Linked DNA regions of Prochlorococcus marinus subsp. pastoris str. CCMP1986. The protein of the gene in region 1 binds, or shares a complex with, the protein of each later gene. Links are inferred from orthologs where the notes say so. Each region holds a gene or a part of one and is shown on either strand. Other genes may lie near its edges.

The links. The genes of interacting proteins can lie anywhere in the genome.
Region 2: the proteins of accD (region 1) and accC are in contact, whole or in part, in a solved structure (PDB 8UXZ), measured with the Escherichia coli proteins. The link is inferred for Prochlorococcus marinus subsp. pastoris str. CCMP1986 from one-to-one orthologs.
Region 3: the proteins of accD (region 1) and TX50_RS02860 are in contact, whole or in part, in a solved structure (PDB 8UXZ), measured with the Escherichia coli proteins. The link is inferred for Prochlorococcus marinus subsp. pastoris str. CCMP1986 from one-to-one orthologs.

Annotation. Positions count from the first base shown.
Region 1 is NC_005072.1:743,555-748,614, forward strand. The notes cover bases 1,074-4,042. They hold accD (acetyl-CoA carboxylase, carboxyltransferase subunit beta), read right to left. Parts: upstream 3,013-4,042; coding sequence 2,134-3,012; downstream 1,074-2,133. Other genes in these bases: TX50_RS04175 (Gfo/Idh/MocA family protein), read right to left, coding at 1,074-1,740; TX50_RS04180 (hypothetical protein), read right to left, coding at 1,740-2,129; TX50_RS04190 (phosphoribulokinase), read right to left, coding at 3,196-4,042. Also shown: fba (class II fructose-bisphosphate aldolase), read right to left, coding at 1-494; more of TX50_RS04175, read right to left, coding at 637-1,073; more of TX50_RS04190, read right to left, coding at 4,043-4,095; leuB (3-isopropylmalate dehydrogenase), read right to left, coding at 4,185-5,060.
Region 2 is NC_005072.1:65,046-69,060, reverse strand. Bases 1,046-4,015 are described here. They hold accC (acetyl-CoA carboxylase biotin carboxylase subunit), read right to left. Parts: upstream 3,221-4,015; coding sequence 1,871-3,220; downstream 1,046-1,870. Other genes in these bases: TX50_RS00310 (hypothetical protein), read left to right, coding at 3,612-4,015; TX50_RS00325 (YggT family protein), read left to right, coding at 1,548-1,853; psbX (photosystem II reaction center X protein), read right to left, coding at 1,269-1,457; TX50_RS00335 (Ycf66 family protein), read right to left, coding at 1,046-1,191. Also shown: TX50_RS00345 (ABC transporter ATP-binding protein/permease), read left to right, coding at 1-15; TX50_RS00340 (chlorophyll a/b-binding protein), read left to right, coding at 25-258; more of TX50_RS00335, read right to left, coding at 259-1,045. UniProt on the Escherichia coli protein: This protein is a component of the acetyl coenzyme A carboxylase complex; first, biotin carboxylase catalyzes the carboxylation of the carrier protein and then the transcarboxylase transfers the carboxyl group to form malonyl-CoA.
Region 3 is NC_005072.1:504,710-508,549, reverse strand. What follows is about bases 1,046-3,840. They hold TX50_RS02860 (acetyl-CoA carboxylase carboxyltransferase subunit alpha), read right to left. Parts: upstream 3,050-3,840; coding sequence 2,042-3,049; downstream 1,046-2,041. Other genes in these bases: TX50_RS02855 (long-chain acyl-[acyl-carrier-protein] reductase), read right to left, coding at 3,053-3,840; TX50_RS02865 (SDR family oxidoreductase), read right to left, coding at 1,333-2,040; folE (GTP cyclohydrolase I), read right to left, coding at 1,046-1,178. Outside these bases: TX50_RS02875 (phosphoribosylanthranilate isomerase), read left to right, coding at 1-441; more of folE, read right to left, coding at 438-1,045. UniProt on the Escherichia coli protein: Component of the acetyl coenzyme A carboxylase (ACC) complex. First, biotin carboxylase catalyzes the carboxylation of biotin on its carrier protein (BCCP) and then the CO(2) group is transferred by the carboxyltransferase to acetyl-CoA to form malonyl-CoA.

The DNA.
Region 1 (5,060 bases):
TCACCTTCGAATCCATGACCATCTTCAGCTTCACCTTTCCCTGTCTCTAAGGATCCTAAGCAACCTAATTCTCCCTCAACACTAACTCCCACTGAATGTGCGAAGTCTACTACTTTTTTTGTTACGGCAACATTATATTCATAACTTGCGGGTGTTTTTGCATCTGCCTCTAAAGATCCGTCCATCATTACTGAGGTAAAACCATTAATAGCTGCTGAATAACAAGTTGATGGCTCATTACCATGATCTTGATGCATTACAACTGGAATATTTGGATAAGTTTCTGTTGCAGCAAGGATCAGGTGACGAAGGAAAATTTCTCCAGCATAATTTCTTGCTCCTCTTGAAGCTTGAAGAATTACAGGGCTATCAGTTTCGTAAGCAGCCTCCATGATCGCTTGAACCTGTTCAAGATTATTGACATTAAAAGCTGGTATACCGTAACGATTCTCGGCTGCGTGATCTAAAAGTAGTCTCAGTGGAACGAGGGCCATAATTAAAAATTAATTAGATGCTTAAGAAAAAATAAGCAATATGTTCCGAGATTTTAATATATAGAGGGATCAAATGTCACGTCATTAGATATACAAATCACTAAAAAATCGAGTAATAATTGTTACTCAGCAATTTATTTAGCTAAATTTTTATAGAAATACCACTCTCAGAGGATCTTCTTATTGCTTCACAAACTCTTTGACTAGTAAGTCCCTCAGACAATCCAGGGATTACAGGTGTTTGATTATTGATACTCTCAGCCCATAAATTGTGAATTCTCTTAACAGGTGCAATTCTTCCATCAGACCAGGTTTTTTCAAAATTGTAGAGAGGATCCGCAGGCAAATTATATGTTTTATCCTCTTTGTTTGAAAATTTTAAATTAAAACCATGTACGTAATCTTTTTGATTCTCACTGCTTAGGAAAAGTGAACCTTCACTTCCGTACACTTCCAAACTAAATCCTCTTCCATTTTTTGAAATCGAGGATAATGAAACCTGACATGGTATGAGAGCGCTATCGTAATTAGTTATTTCAAGGTTAGCTATACAAATATCTTCACTTGTTACTTCCAATATCTTGGAGGAATTAGACAATGATCTTTCATTAATTGATGTTGATATTTTTCCAGATACTTTTATCGATTCTCCAAAAAACCAGTTCAACATATCGAATGCATGAGTTCCCAAAGCTCCAATTACTCCTCCCCCTTTTTCTCTTAATGAATACCAGTTCCATGCTCTCTTGGGATCAGATCTGCTGCCCATTAACCAATCAAGTTTAATTAAATAAATTTTACCTAAAATATTCTCATCAATTATTTTCTTGGTTTGTAGAAAAAGAGGTACTGCTCTATATTCAAAATCTACGCAAACACTCAAATTATTAATTAAGGATATTCTTTGGAGTTCTTCAATTTCTTCGGAAGTTAAGGCAACAGGTTTTTCTAATAAGAGATGTTTATTATTCTCTAGTGCTTCCTTTGCTAATTTAAATCTTGATTCAGGAGATGTAGCAATTATTATACCGTCGATATCTTTAGATTTAACTAATTTTCCCCAATCATGATAAAAATTTAAACCGGTTTCTTTCTCTAATGATGGTCCTTTTTCTTTTTTATAGTGATAAATTGTAGTTGGAATTAAGTAATCTGATTCTTTTAAAGCTTCTAAATGAATTTTTTTTCCAAATCCTAAGCCAGCAATTGCGATTCTTAATTTTCGTGAAATATTAATGTTAGTCATTAATCTATTTTTTCAGAACAACCTTTTTCAATAACAACATCAATAAGCTCATCATTATTTGAAGTTTGCCACTTTGAACCGAACTGTGGGATGCCATTAATTGAAGTATCTTTATATGTTTTATCATTACAATTAATTCTCATAACATAAAGAGATAATTCTTCTTTATCGCTTGGTTCTTTAGGATTTTTAAGGAACTTTGTTAAAACTGTTATTTCTCCAGCATTTATTTCCTTAATACTTCCCATATCAATCCATTCCTTACCATCATTATTTTCTTTTAAAAGTACCCAATCTACATTACCGATACCATATGCAAATTCAGAGTTATTTAAAATTAGAATTAAAAAGGTAAAACATAAAGAAAAAAATTTAAAAATAATATTCATTTTTTTAATTTGTCTGAACCAGTTCTTTTACACCATGGATTTTTAAAAGTTTTGTCAAAGTGCTTTTAAGTTCCTTCCTATTTACGATTACATCAACGAATCCATGTTCTAAAAGATATTCTGCTGTTTGAAAATTATCAGGTAATTTTTCTCTTAAAGTTTGTTCTATTACTCTTCTCCCCGCAAATCCAATAAGAGCTTTTGGCTCCGCCAATATTAGATCTCCTAACATCGCAAAACTAGCAGTAACTCCACCTGTAGTTGGATGAGTTAATAAAGGCATGTAAAGAAGATTTTTAGCTCTATGTTTTTTTAGTGCGCCTGATATTTTTGCCATTTGCATAAGGCTTAACATTCCTTCTTGCATTCTTGCTCCACCAGAGGCACAAACAATTAAAATTGGATAGTTTTTAATTGTTGCTGTTTCAACAATTCTCGTAATCTTTTCTCCTACTACGGATCCCATTGATCCCCCCATAAATCTAAAATCCATTACTGCTAAGGCCAAAGGCATTGAATTAACGGAGCATAAACCAGTTATTACTCCATCTTTGAGACCAGTACCCTGTTGACTCTCCTTTATTCGTTCTGAATAAGATCTCCTATCCTTAAATTTTAATGGGTCAGTGGGACTTAATGATTCATCAAACTCTTTAAATGAATCTTTGTCAGCAATTATATTTATTCTTTCATCGCTATTAATCCTATTATGATGGCCACAATTACTGCACACATTAAAATTTGAAATTAAATCTTTTCTATAAGCAACTTGCCCACATTCTGAACATTTAACCCAAAGACCATCACTTTCCTCAGGATCTTGAGATACCTTCCCAACAAATTGATCTTTTCTCCTTGCGGCAAACCAGTCGATTAAAGACACAATATCCTCTGTTTTTTTCTATTTAAGTCTAAATAAGGCCCTTTTATCAAGGAAGATATATAAATATTTGAAATTCCTAATTAGTTAAATTTTACAAATACCATAATAAGTTTATTTTCATGAATTTATGCCTTCAAAAATTAAGATTATTTTGAAGGCTTAAGTAAAAGGAACTAAAACTATCTACGAATGTTTTTTTTCTTCAATCATTTTATGGATTATTGGAGTGAGGATCAATTCCATGGCAAAACCCATTTTCCCTCCATTAACAACTATGCTCGTTGGGCTTGACATGAATGAATCATGAATCATTCCCAAAAGATATTGAAAGTCAATCCCCCATTTTTCTCTTGCCCCTTTTCTGAAATGTATTATTACAAAACTTTCATCTGGTGTAGGAATGTTTCTACATATAAAGGGATTCGATGTATCAATAGTAGGTATTCTCTGGAAATTGATATCCGTTTTACTAAATTGTGGACAAATATGATTTATGTAGTCTGGCATTCTTCTCAAAATAGTATCAACTATGGTTTCTGCTGAATAACCTCTTTCAGCATTATCCCGATGTATTTTTTGTATCCACTCTAAGTTTGTAATAGGTACAACACCAACAAGTAAGTCTGCATAGGAGGAAACATTGTATCCTTCTCCCTCAACACCACCATGTAAACCTTCGTAGAAAAGAACATCTGTTCCATTTGGAATATCTTCCCAGGGGGTGAATTGACCTGGTTCTAATGATGTTCCAAGTCTTGCATTATGTTCCTGTGCTTCTTCAGTGCTGTGAAGATAATATCTTTTTTTACCTCCACCTGATTCACCATAAATTTTAAAAAGTTCTTCTAATTTGTCAAAAAGATTTGCTTCTGGCCCGAAGTGAGAAAAATTCTCCCCTTTTGAGAGTGCTTCTGCCATTGCTTTTTTCATAGGCATTCTTTCAAATCTGTGATAACTATCTCCTTCCACAACAGCTGGAACTATATCTTCTCTTGCAAAAATATGCTCAAATGCTCTTTTTACTGTACTTGTTCCTGCACCTGATGATCCTGTTACAGCAACTACTGGATGACGTTTAGACATTTAATTAAAACAATATCCATTGATTCTGACAGGTCATATGCCAACTTTTGTTCAAGTTAAAGATATTTTTTAATTTATTAATTTTTTATTCAAATTTCTTGGATTATTTTTTCTCCAATTTCACTACAAGAAAGAACTTGGCAATTACCATTATCTAGATCTGAAGTTCTATATCCTTTCGATAAAACATTATCAATTGCTATTTCTATATCATCAGCTGCTTCTATCTCATTTAGACCAATTTTAAGCATCATTGAAGTAGACAAAGCCATTGCTATAGGATTAGCTATATTTTTTCCAGCTATATCAGGAGCGGAACCATGAACAGGTTCAAAGACTCCAGGTCCTGAATTGCTTAATGATGCTGATGGAAGCATTCCAATCGAGCCAGTTATCATTGCGGCTAGGTCACTTAAAATATCTCCAAATAAATTACTAGTTAAAATTACATCAAATTGGCCCGGATCCTTAACGAGTTGCATGGCGGCATTATCAACATACATATTACTTAAAGCTAAATCGTTTTCTTTTGACGCGACTAGTGAAACTGTATCTCTCCATAATTGGCTTACTTCTAAAACGTTTGATTTATCTACCGAACATATTTTTTTACTTCTTTGATTTGCTATCTTGATTGCAACTTCTGTAATTCTTTCTATTTCGTTTGAATCATAAACCATTGTATTGAAAGCTTTTTTAATTTTAGTTTGCGTGATCTCTCCTCTAGGCTGTCCAAAATAGATTCCACCTATTAGCTCTCTTACTACAATTAAATCTACATTTTCAATAACTTCTTTTTTAAAAGAACTTGAATCCAGTAAGGATTTTCTTATCTTTACGGGTCTAATATTAGCGAATAAATTTAATGCTTCTCTTAATTTAAGTAAACCACTTTCTGGTCTTAATTCTCTTGGTAAAGTATCGTATTTCACATCACCTACACAAGCCAAAAGTACAGCATCACT
Region 2 (4,015 bases), 680 kb from region 1 along the record:
AATTTTAAAAATTAGATTACAATCATGACTTCAAATCAAGAACAAAATAATCAGGAAGCTATGGAACTAGAAAAAACAAATTCTGAAGAAATTAAAATTGAGGAACAATCAATTGAAATTGAAGATAGATATGAGTTTGGATGGAGCAATTATTCAGAAATAACAAATGGAAGATTTGCAATGCTCGGTTTTTTAGCAATTATTTTAATTGAATTAATAAGTCAAAAATCATTTCTAAATTGGGCTGGGATATTTTAATTAGTCATCAAATCTAGAACTATTATCTCTGGGTTTATTTTTTTTTGTTCCCACAGTATACCTTCCAGTTTTATTTTTAGAGGTTGATCTTGCACTAGCTGCTGAGCTTCTTGCTTGACGAGGCTTTTTTACTTCATTGATATTTGTAGAAAATGATGCATCTTCTACTTTTTCTGTTGAAGTCTGAGATCTGATAGATGACCTTGTTGGTTTATTAGAGGAGGTAGAAGCATCCTTAAGAGAGGAATTATTTGATTTTCTAGAAACTTCTTGATTAGATAATGGCCGAGAGCCTCTTTTAATTTCACTTCTTGATGATCTTCTTTCTCCAAAACTTGCTCTTCTATCTTCATTACTCATCCTATTATCTTCAGACCGATTTCTTCTTCTCTTAGGTTCTTCATTCTCAAATTGATTAGACTCTCTTAAAGAAGGACGCCTCCTGCTGACTGCAGATTCAGGAATAGCTCTTGATATATTTCTCCTTTGCGATCTAGCTTCCATGTAATCATCTTCTAAATCATCATCTTGAGGTTTGAATCTTCTAGAAGGTCTATCAGAATCCTCAAATTGATTATAATCATCATTAAATCTATTTCTGGAAGAATTTCTAGGCATATCTGGAATCTGATCATCTTCAAAATAAGAAGATCTTCTTGCTTGATCAGTGGCAACACCTCTTAGTCGAACACTTTCATACGCAAAGAATACCGTCGTTCCTGCTAATAAAAACTGCCCAAATTGCAAAATAGGATCTAATCTCCATCCTTGAAAAAATAATATTCCTCCACATAAAAGACCTATTGCCGCAAAGAAAACATCATAATCTCTTGCCAGCGCAGGTTTAAATGACCTCAAAAAATATAGGCCACCTCCACATACAGCTAGTACGATGCCTACAATACTCGCCCAATTTAGACTAGCATTGACCACTTTTTTTCTCCAAAACTTATTTTTTAAGGTGCAATAAAACACCTTTATATATAGTTTACTTAAAACTTTTATAAAAACTAGCGTCTACGTGTAGCTGAAGTACGTTCAAGTGAATCTTTTTGGCTAACAAAGATCAAAAAAGCTGCTGCTGGAATAACTATAAGTAAAGCTGCAGCGAAGAAACTCGCTATCATATTGAAGCCCGAACTACCAGCCACTTCTGGGGAAACATCAGCCGCTAATATTAGATTTGAAATTTGAATCACTTTTTTAAAATTAAATTCTGAATTTATAATACGAATTAAATCCTAACTTATGGGTTATTTATTAAGATGGATTAAACAATTGTTATTTCATTGTCTCAAAACTATTTACATGCTTTAGATCTTACACTAGGAATCCTTTTATCATTTTTAACCCTAGTCTTTTTAATAAGATTAATTTTAACTTGGTACCCAAAAGTTGATTTAAATAAAGGTTTTTGGTTATTAATTGCAATTCCAACAAGTTCTATTTTAAACGTTACGAGAAAATTGATTCCTCCCATTGGGGGCGTCGATGTTGGCCCAGTGATTTGGATAGGAATAATAAGTTTTCTAAGAGAAATATTAGTTGGTCAACAAGGTTTAATCAAATTAGCCATTCTAAAAAGTATAAGTTAAGAAGGCATTATATTCCATTAATAGTTAGGTAATAATTCTTCCTCAACGTATTTAGTATGAATTTTGCCTTCCATAAATTTCCTTTTATTGAGAAGAGATAAATGAAAGTTAATTGTTGTTGGAATTCCTGTTACAGCGCATTCATTTAAAGCTCTATTCATTCTTTTAATAGCAGTATTACGATCTTTACCCCAGACTATTAATTTACCTATAAGTGAATCATAAAATGGCGGTATTTCATAACCAGTATAAACATGACTATCAACCCTCACTCCAGGGCCCCCTGGAGGCAGCCATCCAGTTATTTTACCGGGAGATGGGCGAAAATTATGTGAAGGATCTTCCGCATTAATTCTGCATTCAATAGCATGTCCATTTAATTGAATATCATCTTGAGTAAATCCTAAATTGTCACCTCCAGCTATTTTGATTTGTTCAGCAATTAGATCAACACCAGTAACCATTTCAGTTACGGGGTGTTCCACTTGAATCCTGGTATTCATCTCCATAAAGTAAAAATTATTATCATCATCTACTAAAAATTCAACAGTTCCCGCCCCTTCATAACTAATACTTTTTGCAGCAGCAATGGCTGCATTACCCATTTTTTTTCTAAGAGAATAGTTTATAGCTGGACTGGGAGACTCCTCTAATAATTTTTGGTGCCTCCTTTGTACAGAACAATCTCTCTCTCCTAAATGAACCACATTACCTGACCTGTCAGCAAGGATTTGAATTTCTACATGTCTTGGCTTTTTTATAAATTTCTCCATATATAAACCATCATTTCCAAATGCCGCTTCTGCTTCTCCTTGGGCTGCTTTAAACATTTTTTCTAAATTAGCCTTATTTTCAACCAATCTCATTCCTCTACCTCCTCCTCCAGCTGTGGCTTTTATTATGACGGGATATCCAATCTCTTGGGCCATTTCGTAGGCCTCCTCGACACTCGATAATAAACCTTTGCTTCCAGGAACAGTTGGTACTCCGACTCTCTCCATTGTCTCTTTAGCAGTAGATTTGTCTCCCATTGATCTAATAGCATTGGGAGATGGACCAATGAAAGTTATACCATGATCGTTACACATTTCTGCAAATTTATCGTTCTCCGCAAGAAAACCATAACCTGGATGAATAGCATCAACTCCTCTTGATGTAGCAGCAGCTAAGATATTAGGAATATTTAAATAACTCTTGTTACTTAGTGAGTCTCCAACGCAAACTGCTTCATCTGCTAATTGCACATGCAATGCCTTTTTATCTACGGTGCTATAAACAGCAACAGTTGCAATATCAAGCTCTCTACAACTTCTGATAATTCGTAAAGCTATTTCTCCACGATTAGCAATTAAAACTTTTTCAACCATTACAAAATTAAATTGAAGAAATAAAAATTAATTTAAATTGAAATTACTTTAAAAAGTATTCAATAAAATTTTTGAATTTCAAGAATGCATTGATTAACAATACAACCTAAAACGTTATATGTGGATAATTATTTATTTATGCAATAGAAAAAATCAGTCATTTTAAGTATTTAAAACTAAGTTATATAAAATACATCTTTTAAATATTTAAACCGAGCAGATTAACAAAATATTATCGCAAATTAATGCGATTAATGTATGATAACTTAGTGGTTTAAGAACACCCTTGTGCTCGAAAACCCTTTGCGGACGTGGCGGAATTGGTAGACGCGCACGTCTAAGGAGCGTGTGGCTTAGGCCTTGCGAGTTCAAGTCTCGCCGTCCGCATTTAATGTATCTTGGATTGACTGCAATGAAAGAAAAATCAATTGCAGTTGTAATTATCACTAATGGGCCTGGGGAATTATCAACGTGGGTGAGGCCTGTAGTGGATTATCTAAATAAGATAAATGATACTTCGAAAAATATTGATAAACTGAATTACTCAATAAGATTAGTTTTAGTACCGTGTCCAAATGCTACTGGTAAAGAATATGAAGTTGCTAAATCTTGGCACAAATTTGAATTAGTTACAGAAGCAAAGACTTTTTGGAAATTGTTAATCAGGCCTGCTCAATATGCAAAATGGCCTAAAAAGGGGATCGTTATTTTTCTTGGAGGTGATCAATTTTGGAGTGTTTTGTTAGCAAAAAGATTAGGTTATATCAACATCACATATGCTGAATGGATTTCAAG
Region 3 (3,840 bases), 240 kb from region 1 along the record:
ATTATTAAAGGTTTTTTAGGAGAACCAAACGAAACTATAATTCAACTCCATGGAGATGAGGATATTGATTATTGTCAAAAATTAAAAAAACGGATTCCAGACGTTGGCTTATGGAAAGCTTTTAGAATAAAAAATAAAAAAGATCTTGAAAAGATTAAACCTTATGAAAACTTTATAGATGCAATACTTTTAGATTCATGGAATAAAGAAACATATGGTGGTTCGGGAAAAAGAATAAAACAACAATATTTAGAAGATTTAAGTTTTAGCAAACCTTGGTGGATTGCAGGAGGCGTTTCCACTGAATGGATAGTTGAGATTTTAAAAAATATAAAACCAAATGGTATTGATATTTCGAGCAGTGTTGAAACCTCCCCAGGAATAAAAGATATTCATAAAGTTGGTTTAATTATTAAAGAAATAAAAAATACTAATTTTTAGTAATTATTATTAGAAGATTGTTGTCTTACTAGCTCAAAAAATTCTTGTTTTAGGCTTATATCATGTCTAAAATCTCCTCTAACTACTGAATTTATCATGCTAGTATTCGGCTCTTTAACTCCTCTCCACTTCATACAGTAATGTTGAGCTTTGACTATTATGCCTAGCCCCTTGGGTTCACATAGTTTTTCTATTTCATCTGCAAGAATCATTACTGCTTCTTCTTGTATATGTGGTCTAGAGAATACCCAATCCGCTACTCTAGCGAATTTAGAAAGACCTATAACTTTACTACCTGGTTTAATTCCTATCCAACATTCTCCTAAAATTGGAACTAAATGATGAGAGCAAGCGGACCTCACTGTTATTGGTCCGACAGTATAAATTTCATCAAGGTTTTTATCATTTGGGAAACTTGTAACCTTTGGCTGTTCATGGTATCTACCTTTAAAAACTTCGTTTAGGTACATTTTTGAAACTCTTTCTGCTGTCTCCTGAGTATTGTGGTCATTATCCACATCAATAACTAAAGACTTAAGTAAATCTTTAATTCTGGAAGCCACCTCCTTTTCTAGAACTTTTAGCTCACCAGGATTAATAAAGTCAGCGATATTATCATTTGCACTGAATCTTGTACCTTTGCTTTTGATACGGTCCCTTATTATCTCGGAGATTAATTTATTAGAAATCTTTTCATCAATATTTTTAATATTATCGTTGGGTAATGTAGAAGTCATAAAATTCTAAACAGGAAATAGTATGCAAACTTGATTTACTGTAACTTTCTTGAGCTTATTTGCTTACACACTATATCACATTCTTATGTTCAATCGGGTTCTTCAATCCCTAAAAAAAATCACTTTATCGTTATTGCGACTTGATAAACTAGGGTCAAAAAGCACCTCCTGCAGGCATAAGAGTTAAGTCTTCAATTAATTGTGATTCTGGTTGTTCAGCAATATATAAAATTGTATTTGAGACGTTTGTAGAAGAAAGCATAGATGATCTATCGAAATCTGATTTTATTGATTCCGTCTCCCAAAGAGGGGTATTAACTGAACCTAAAGTAATTGTGCATGCTCTTATCGAGTTAGATCTCTCTTCTTCTCTAAGACACTTTGTAAACATCGCTAAAGCAGATTTTGATACGCAATAAGCACCCCACTGAGGGAAAGCATTATAAGAAGCATGACTGCTGACATTAATAATCAAGCCTCCATTTTTTCTCATTTTGGGGACAATTAAACTACATATTTGAAATATACTTGTGAGATTAATTTGAATTATTTCTTGCCATTTTGTCAAAGACATTTCAACTAAATTTCCATTGAAAGCACATCCAGCATTATTTATTAAAACGGAAGGGCACCCATATTTTTTTATTGATTCGTTAATTGAATTATTTATTTCATTTGCATTAGATAAATTGCACTTTACAAGATTTATTGTTGACCCTGTATCTGATAGTTCATCTCTTAGTATTTCCAACATCTCTAAATCTCTTGCGAGTAAAATTAAATCCCAACCAGCATTTGCGAAAGTTACTGCTGTAGCTCTACCAATACCTTTAGTGGCTCCTGTAATGTATGCTAATTTCAATTTATTCTGTTATTTGAGGTAATTGTTCCTGAATTTCTTCAAAATTATTTGATTCAACAAATTTTCCCAGAACCCTGAATTTTGAATATCTTTGTTCTAAAAGTTCCTCTTTCTTCAATTCCAATAATTCATTAAGGTGCTTCTCAATAGCACCTTTTAGAGTATTCCCAGCCTCTATAGGAGCCCAGTTATTACCACCTGCTGGTTCTGATAAAACTTCATCTATTACACCTAACTCAAGAAGATCTTTTCCAGTTATTTTTAACGCAGTTGCAGCTTCAGAAGCTTTTGCAGCATCTCTCCAAAGAATTGAGGCACATGCTTCTGGACTAGCAACAGTATAAACACTATGTTCAAACATCAATAGCCTATCAGCTACCCCAATTCCAAGAGCTCCACCAGACCCGCCTTCGCCGATAATAGTAGCAATTATTGGGACTTTAAAACCGAACATTTCTCTTAGGTTTCTAGCTATAGCTTCTCCTTGACCTTGTTCTTCTGCAGAGAGACCAGCATATGCCCCAGGAGTATCAATAAAAGTAAGAATAGGCAATGAAAATCTATCAGCATGCTGCATTAACCTTAAAGCTTTTCTATAACCTCCAGGTTTTGCCATTCCAAAGTTTCTAACTACATTTTCCTTAGTATCTCTTCCTTTCTGATGACCTAATAAAAGAACAGGTTGATTATTTACCGAACCTAAACCTCCAATTAAAGCCATATCATCTCCTCCATTTCTGTCTCCATGTAACTCAATCCAATCATCACAAAACATTTGAATAAAATCCAAAGTGCTTGGTCTTTGTGGATGTCTAGCTACTTGTATTTTCTGAGCAGGTGTTAGGGATCTAAAAATTTCCTCTCTTCTTCTTGTAGCAAGTGTTTCTAGTTGTAGTAATTGTTGACTAACATCTACTTCTGAATCTCTTGCTAATTCTCTTATTTGCTCTATTTGCTTTTCAAGCTCTACAAGAGGTTTTTCAAAATCAAGAAGATAACGTCTTGGCATAATTCAAACTGCTAGTACTTTTGGATGCTTATCTAGGCCAATTGCAGAGAAGCCATGCTTTACAGAAGCAGCTCCAATAAACTCCATTTTCTCGAGAGATATATTATTTCTTCCCCAGCTAAAGTTTGTATGACATTTTTCAAATTCTAAAATCATTGCTTCTGCAAAGCATGCAAACATTTCTCTCTGGGGATTTTGCATTTCAGCTAGTTCCATCATATTCCAACCTATATCATTGAAGAATCTTACTATACCTCCTTTTACAACATGTATATTATTTCCTTGAAATTTTTCATCTAGATTCTTTGGATAACCTCCATCAATCATTAAACATGGTTGTTTAAGATTATTAGCATCGATTTCCATTGTCTTTGGCATACTTGCTACCCATACAACAATATCTGCTTCAGGCAATGCTTCATCTAGATTTTTGATAGTTCCACCATCTAATTCCTTTTGCAAAGAATCCAAGGGTTCCTTTTGCCTAGCTACCAAAAGAAGTTCCCCAATACCTGTTTTATTGATTAACCATCGACAAACAGCACTGCCTATATCTCCAGTAGCACCAACTACAGCAACTGTTGCGCTTTTAAGATCAATACCTATTTTAGGAGCATTCATCTCTAATTGCCTGCAAATAACCCACGCAGTATGAGTATTACCAGTTGTAAACCTTTCCCACTCTAGTGAAGTGTTTCTAATCTGCTTATGTTGAAGGAGATTAAAATTTTCAAAGATGATAGAAGTGAACCCCCCCAAAGCGGTAATATTAATACCTTTTTTTTGAGCTA